DNA from 3 places in the Klebsiella sp. MISC125 genome. Region 3 is predicted to be linked to each of the others. Evidence: riboswitches for the same ligand, from Rfam matches in the RefSeq annotation. Region 3 holds a riboswitch; each other region holds the start of a gene.
What was found. Region 3 has a riboswitch for thiamine pyrophosphate ahead of ACMYSL_RS14430 (TenA family protein). Riboswitches for the same ligand answer to the same signal wherever they lie in the genome.
Positions count from the first base shown of each region.

Region 1: linked by a shared signal. The riboswitch ahead of thiM (hydroxyethylthiazole kinase) and the one ahead of ACMYSL_RS14430 (TenA family protein) in region 3 are both predicted to bind thiamine pyrophosphate.
Region 2: linked by a shared signal. The riboswitch ahead of thiC (phosphomethylpyrimidine synthase ThiC) and the one ahead of ACMYSL_RS14430 (TenA family protein) in region 3 are both predicted to bind thiamine pyrophosphate.

Region 1 covers NZ_CP180448.1:2,077,161-2,079,479, reverse strand. The annotation lists gene thiD (bifunctional hydroxymethylpyrimidine kinase/phosphomethylpyrimidine kinase) at 1-445, opposite strand, end outside; gene thiM (hydroxyethylthiazole kinase) at 442-1,215, opposite strand; TPP riboswitch at 1,250-1,346, opposite strand; gene ACMYSL_RS09815 (alkyl/aryl-sulfatase) at 1,569-2,319, shown strand, end outside.
Region 2 covers NZ_CP180448.1:5,875,330-5,877,648, reverse strand. The annotation lists gene thiC (phosphomethylpyrimidine synthase ThiC) at 1-1,416, opposite strand, end outside; TPP riboswitch at 1,502-1,615, opposite strand; gene rsd (sigma D regulator) at 1,670-2,167, opposite strand; gene nudC (NAD(+) diphosphatase) at 2,263-2,319, shown strand, end outside.
Region 3 covers NZ_CP180448.1:3,046,539-3,048,857, reverse strand. The annotation lists gene ACMYSL_RS14435 (Gfo/Idh/MocA family protein) at 1-701, shown strand, start outside; TPP riboswitch at 844-945, shown strand; gene ACMYSL_RS14430 (TenA family protein) at 1,011-1,706, shown strand; gene ACMYSL_RS14425 (ABC transporter ATP-binding protein) at 1,703-2,319, shown strand, end outside.

The DNA.
Region 1 (2,319 bases), 970 kb from region 3:
CATCCAGCAGCGCCGCCGCTTCCGGCAGGTTCGGGGTGATTAGCGACACCTGCGGCAGCAGGCGCTGACGCAGCGTTTGCACTGCGCTGAGCGAAAGCAACGGATCGCCGCTTTTCGCCAGCATCACGGTATCCAGCACCACGTTTTTAATCTGGTACCGCGCCAGTCGCTCCGCCACCGCTTCGACGATATCCGTTTCCGCCAGCATGCCAATTTTAGTGGTATCGATTCGCACATCGCTGAACACCGAATCCAGTTGCGCGGCGACAAAATCAGGTTCAATACGGTACACCGACTGCACGCCTCGGGTGTTTTGCGCCACCAGCGCAGTGATGACCGAGCAGCCATAAGCGCCCAGCGCTGAGAAGGTTTTGAGATCCGCCTGGATCCCCGCGCCGCCGCTCGGGTCGGTTCCGGCGATGGTTAAAGCATTGATTCGTCTCACAGGCCGCCCTCCGCGTACAGTGCATCCAGGAATGCGGGAGTAAAGCTGCCGGGACCGCCCCGCTGCGCCGCGATTCCACCCGCGAACTTCATCAGACCACAGGCGGCAGCGACGTTTTCCAGACGGTCACCGGGCATCGCCGTGCTGGCGGCAACCACCGCCGACAGCGCGCAGCCGGTACCCACCACCCGAGTCATTAGCGAATCGCCGCCGGTGACCATGCGCGTACGCTGACCATCGGTGACGTAATCGACCTCTCCGGTTACTGCGACCACGGTATTCAACTGGCGAGCTAACGCCTGAGCCGCAGGCAGCGCGGCTGCGGCGGTATCAGTAGTATCAACGCCGCGCCCACCGCCGCTCATCCCGGCAAGGGCCATAATTTCCGAGGCATTACCGCGAATAGCGGCAGGCTGTAGCGCCAGAAGCTCCCGACAAAATTCAGTGCGCAGAGTCAACGCGCCGACCGCCACCGGGTCCAGCACCCACGGTTTGCCCGCCTGCTTTGCGCTATGCGCCGCCGCCCGCATCGCCGTCGCGCGCTCAACGGTCAGCGTGCCAACGTTAATCAGCAGCGCATCGGCAATCGCAGCAAACTGACTGGCTTCATCGGGGTCGATAACCATCGCTGGTGATGCGCCAATCGACAGCAGCACGTTGGCGGTAAAGGTCTGCACCACGTCGTTAGTCATGCAGTGAACAAGGGGGGAATGGCGGCGAAAAAGATGCCGCAGATGGGCAATATGCGCGGGGTTTAGCAGGTCAGACATCGTTTGCTCCCGCCAGGCGATGAAGAAGCGACGACCCTGCGGTCTCTGACTTCCCTACGCTGGCATTATCCAGATCAGGTGGTACGGGTTTTTCTCAGCCTTCACAAGGAAGGGCACCCCGAGTCATTGAGAGATAAAACGTTCTCAGCGGGCAGGTTACGGGAAGTCACCGGACAACGCAAGCTGGCCTGGGGATGCCCACTGATTACAACCAACAACAAAAAAAACAATTCATTAACAAAATAAACACTTTTTCAGATACGCGATTATAGTTTGAGGAGTCATTACAGGATGTAACCCAACGTCATATCGAAATTAGTGAGTAAATCAGCGTAAAAACCTCGAGGATCCCAATGAAATTAACCCCGATAATGAAAGGATTGGCCCTGGCTGGAATATTCTCTACCCTCCCCCTGACAAGCTGGGCGGAGACCTCCCCTAAAGAAGCGACAGCGGCAACCAAACAAGCGAACGACGCGCTGTACAAACTGCTTCCCTTCTCCGATAACACCGACTTTACCAACGCGCATAAAGGTTTTATCGCCGCACTGCCCACTGAGATAATTAAAGGCGAACAGGGCAACGTCATCTGGAACCCGCAGCAGTATGACTTTATTAAAGAGGGTGAAAAAGCGCCGGATACCGTCAACCCCAGCCTCTGGCGTCAGTCTCAGTTGATTAATATCAGCGGCCTGTTTGAAGTGACCGAAGGCGTGTACCAGATTCGCAACCTCGACCTCTCCAATATGACCATCATCGAAGGTAAAGAAGGCATTACCGTTGTGGACCCGCTGGTGTCGGCGGAAACCGCCAAAGTCGGTATGGATCTGTATTACAAAAATCGCGGCAATAAGCCGGTGGTGGCGGTGATCTACACCCACAGCCACGTTGACCATTACGGCGGTGTGCGCGGCGTAGTCGATGAAGCCGATGTGAAATCCGGCAAAGTCAAAGTCTATGCACCTGCTGGCTTTATGGAGGCAGCCGTTGCGGAAAACATCATGGCTGGTAACGTGATGAGCCGCCGCGCCAGCTATATGTACGGTAACCTGCTGAAGCCGGAAGCCACCGGTCAGGTTGGTGCAGGGCTGGGTACGACGACCT
Region 2 (2,319 bases), 2.8 Mb from region 3:
GCCCGGTGCGACATCGGTGGTGAGCGGCCCTAAGGTGTAGAAAGGTGCTTCGTGGCAGTGTTCCAGCTCCTCGGTCATATTGCGCTGAATCATCTGCATCGGCACGTGGCCTGGGCCTTCAATCATCACCTGTACATCGTACTCCCAGGCGATTTTGGTCAGTTCGCCCAGCGTGTGCAGCTCGGCAAACTGCGCTTCGTCGTTAGCATCCTGAATAGAGCCCGGACGCAGACCATCGCCCAGCGATAGGGAAACATCATAGGCAGCGCAGATTTCACAGATTTCGCGGAAATGCTGATAAAGGAAGTTCTCCTGATGATGGGAGAGGCACCACTTCGCCATAATAGAACCGCCGCGTGAAACAATGCCAGTCAGCCGCCTGGCGGTCATCGGCACGTAGCGTAGCAGCACGCCCGCATGGATAGTGAAGTAGTCGACTCCTTGTTCAGCCTGCTCCAGCAACGTGTCGCGGAAGGCTTCCCAGGAGAGATCTTCGGCGATCCCGTTAACTTTCTCTAGCGCCTGGTAGATCGGCACGGTACCGATTGGTACCGGACTGTTACGCAGGATCCACTCGCGGGTTTCGTGAATATAGCGACCGGTCGACAGGTCCATCACCGTATCCGCGCCCCAGCGAGTGGACCACACCAGCTTCTCGACCTCTTCTTCGATAGATGAAGTGACCGCCGAGTTGCCGATATTGGCATTGACCTTCACGAGGAAGTTGCGGCCGATTATCATCGGTTCTGACTCAGGGTGATTGATATTGGCGGGGATAATCGCGCGCCCGGCAGCGACTTCATCGCGTACGAATTCCGGGGTGATGTTCTCCGGCAGTCGTGCGCCAAACCCAACTCCGGGATGCTGGTGTCTCAACACTTCGCCACGAATGCGCTCGCGGCCCATGTTTTCACGGATGGCGATGAACTCCATCTCTGGGGTGACAACGCCCTGGCGGGCATAGTGCAACTGAGTCACGCATTTCCCGGAGATAGCGCGTTTTGGTGTTAGCAGGCCGGTAAAGCGCAGTTCGTCGAGGCCATCATCTGACAGGCGCTGTTTGGTATATGCCGAGCTGCGATCGCAGAGTTCTTCGCAGTCGCCACGCGCTTCAATCCACGGCTGGCGTAGTTTTGCCAGACCTTGTTGGACATTGATTACTATCTCCGGGTCGCCATAAGGGCCGGACGTGTCATAGACAGGAATGGCTTCGTTAGCTTCATAGCGGGGATTATCTTTAGCGCCGCCGATGAGCGTCGGGCTCAGCTGAATTTCGCGCATCGGGACGCGAAGATCTTCACGTGAGCCGCGGATATAGATGCGTTGCGAATTGGGAAATGCGGTGCCTTCCAGCGTGTCGATAAAGCGTTGCGCATGTTCGCGTTGCTCTCGACGGGTCATTTTTGTTGTAGACATAGCTCATTCCAGGTGAACAGGATATGGCTTGTCAGACGACGGATGGAGTAACAGATGCGATCGGGCCCAGATGGGCTGACGCTAAATGCAGTTTACTCTTGTTCCCTTCGCAGGTATTAGCCTGATCAGGTTCCGCGGATCCCGAATTAACGGTCTCAGCCTTTTCCACTGTGGAAAATGGGCACTCCGACAAGATGACATCCCCTCTCTGAGAGGGGGAATGTATGTAAACTACTCGTTAATAGCGGACAACTCAAGCCGTCGGCGCGATATTGTCGCTGACGGGGTCCTTTCGGCTGTGGGCGATGGCGAGGGCGATGAGTTTATCCTCCAGCGCAAAGCGTGCTTCCAGCGCTTCGCCGATATCCGATAACGCCTGTTGAAACTCAAGGTAGTTATCGTGATCGATGGCGTTTTCGAGGCAAGAGTCGTAGTCATCCATGATCTGCTGAGTGTTGGCTTGCAGCTGTGGATAAAGCTTAGTGGCGGTTAAAAGTGGCGTATCACCTTCCAATTCGGCGATAAAGCGTTCATAAATACTAAAATGACCGGAGGAGAGATAGTCCACCAGACTTTGACAAAAATCATCCAGCGCCTTCTCATTAAGCCGCATAAATGATTCCTTGCCAGGTTTCAGGCCAACCAGGTTGTAGTAAGCCACGAGTAAATGCTTACGTACTTGTAGCCAGCGATCGACCAGTTTATTGCTGCCTCCAACACGTTCCGTCAGGTTTTCCAGCTGGTTTAACATGGTTGACTCCGCAAGTTTTAAAGAGAAATACGTTGCTCACCAAAATGTAAATTTAATGTTAAAAGTGCCAGTAAAATGAAGGTAGTGCAATAGATATGGATCGTATTATTGAAAAATTAGATCGCGGTTGGTGGATAGTCAGCCACGAACAG
Region 3 (2,319 bases):
AACAAGGGCTGCTGGGCGAGATCCGTATCGTCAACATGCAGTTCGCACACGGTTTCCACAATCAACCGGTAGAGCAGGAAAACCCCAGTACCCGCTGGCGCGTTGATCCGAAATTTGTCGGTCCCAGCTATGTCCTGGGCGACCTGGCCACGCATCCGCTGTTTCTGGCAGAAACCATGGCCCCGAAGCTCAACATCACACGTCTGATGTGCTCTCGCCAGAGCTTTGTCAAAAGCCGCGCCCCGCTGGAGGATAACGCCCATGTGCTGATGGAATACGACAACGGCGCGATCGGCTCGATGTGGTGCTCGGCGGTCAACAGCGGTTCAATGCACGGGCAGAAAGTACGTATCGTCGGTGAAAAAGCCAGCCTGGAGTGGTGGGATGAACAGCCAAACCAGCTGCGCTATGAAATCCAGGGCGAGCCGGTGCGAATTCTGGAACGCGGGATGGCCTATCTCGATCCGCTAGCCTTGCAGGATGACAGGATCGGCGGCGGTCATCCCGAAGGGCTGTTTGAGGCCTGGTCAAACCTATATCGGCGCTTCGCTATCGCCATGGATGCGACCGATCGCCGCGACGCCGCGCTGCTGGAAAACTTCTGGTATCCGGATGCGAATGCCGGTGCGCTCGGCGTGCATTGGGTGGAGAACTGCGTGCGTTCAGCAGATAACGGCGCCAGCTGGGTTGAGTTTCGTTAATATCGAGCCGGCAACGGCGGCAATCCGACCGTAGGCCGGGTAAGGCGGCTCGCCGCCACCCGGCAAATTAAAACGTGACAATGTCACTTGAATTCGCCAAATTCAAAGCATTGTAATCAAAAAGCGAATGTCGTATAACATTGGCCAAACCGAGGGGTGTCCCGTGAGGGCTGAGATGGCGTAAGCCGAACCCTTTGAACCTGATCTGGGTCATGCCAGCGAAGGGACGGGTTGGCATTTCCGCCAGTTTTGCGCCATTGCCTGTTCACACTTCAGCACGCCCGGATCTCCCCTTAATCAGGAGGTCCTGTGATTCTTCCCGAGTTTCCTCAAGGTCTTTACGGTCGTCTGCGTCAGCAGGCCGGTGATGACTGGCAACATTACGTCGCCCATCCCTTTCTGCGCCAACTCGCCGACGGTACCCTGCCCGAACCCGCTTTCCGCCGCTATCTGACCCAGGACTACCTGTTTCTGATCCACTTTGCCCGCAGCTATGCGTTGCTGGTCAGCAAGCTGCGTACGCTACCGGAAATGCGTACCGCCGCCGCGTCGATGAACGCCATCCTCGACGAACTCCCGCTGCATGTTGGCTACTGCAACAGTTGGGGGCTGAATGAGGCGACAATGGCCAGCGAACCTGAAGCCGCGGAAACCGTCAACTACACTCGCTATGTGCTGGACATTGGTTATTCCGGCGACGCGCTGGATCTGCTGGCGGCGCTGATGCCCTGCGTTGCCGGATATGCGGAAATCGGCCTTGGCCTGCTGCACGATCCGGCAACAAATTTGACCGCTAACCCTTATGCCTCCTGGATCCGTAACTACGGTGATGAGGGCTACCTGAACGGCGTCAATGCCGCCATTAGCCTGCTGGAAACGCTCTGGCAACAGCGCGGCGGCGAGGCGCGTTTTGCTGAACTCAGCGCTATTTTTACCACCGCCACGCGGCTGGAAGCTAACTTCTGGCAAATGGGGTTGAATGTCGTCACGGAGCGCCCGGCGTGACTGCGCCCGGCATTACGGTGCGTGGTCTGAGCCTGCGCTTCGGTTCGCGGCTGGTTTTCGACAATCTGACGTTTGATATCCCCGGCGGTCAGTGGGTTTCGCTGCTGGGGGCCAGCGGTGCCGGGAAAACCAGCCTGCTGCGCATTCTCGCCGGGCTGGCAAAAGCCAATGCGGGCGAGGTTCGCGCCAGCGATGGTCAGCCGATAGCTAAACGGCTGGCGTGGATGGGGCAAAAAGATCTGCTCTATCCCTGGCTAAACGTGCGTGACAACGTCTCCCTCGGCGCGCGTCTGCGCGGGGAACGGGTTGATACCCAGCGGGTTGCGACTTTATTACAGCAGGTTGGCCTTGAGCATTGCGCTAACGACCGCCCGGCCTCGCTCTCCGGCGGTATGTGCCAGCGGGCGGCGCTGGCTCGCACCCTGTATGAAGATCGACCCATTGTGCTGATGGACGAGCCTTTTTCAGCGCTCGATACCATCACCCGCACGAAAATTCAGACGCTGGCCGCCGAGCTGCTGGTGAACCGCACCGTGGTGCTGATTACCCACGATCCGATGGAGGCCTGTCGGCTAAGCCATTGCCTGCTGGTGCTCTCTCCCGCCCCCGGTAA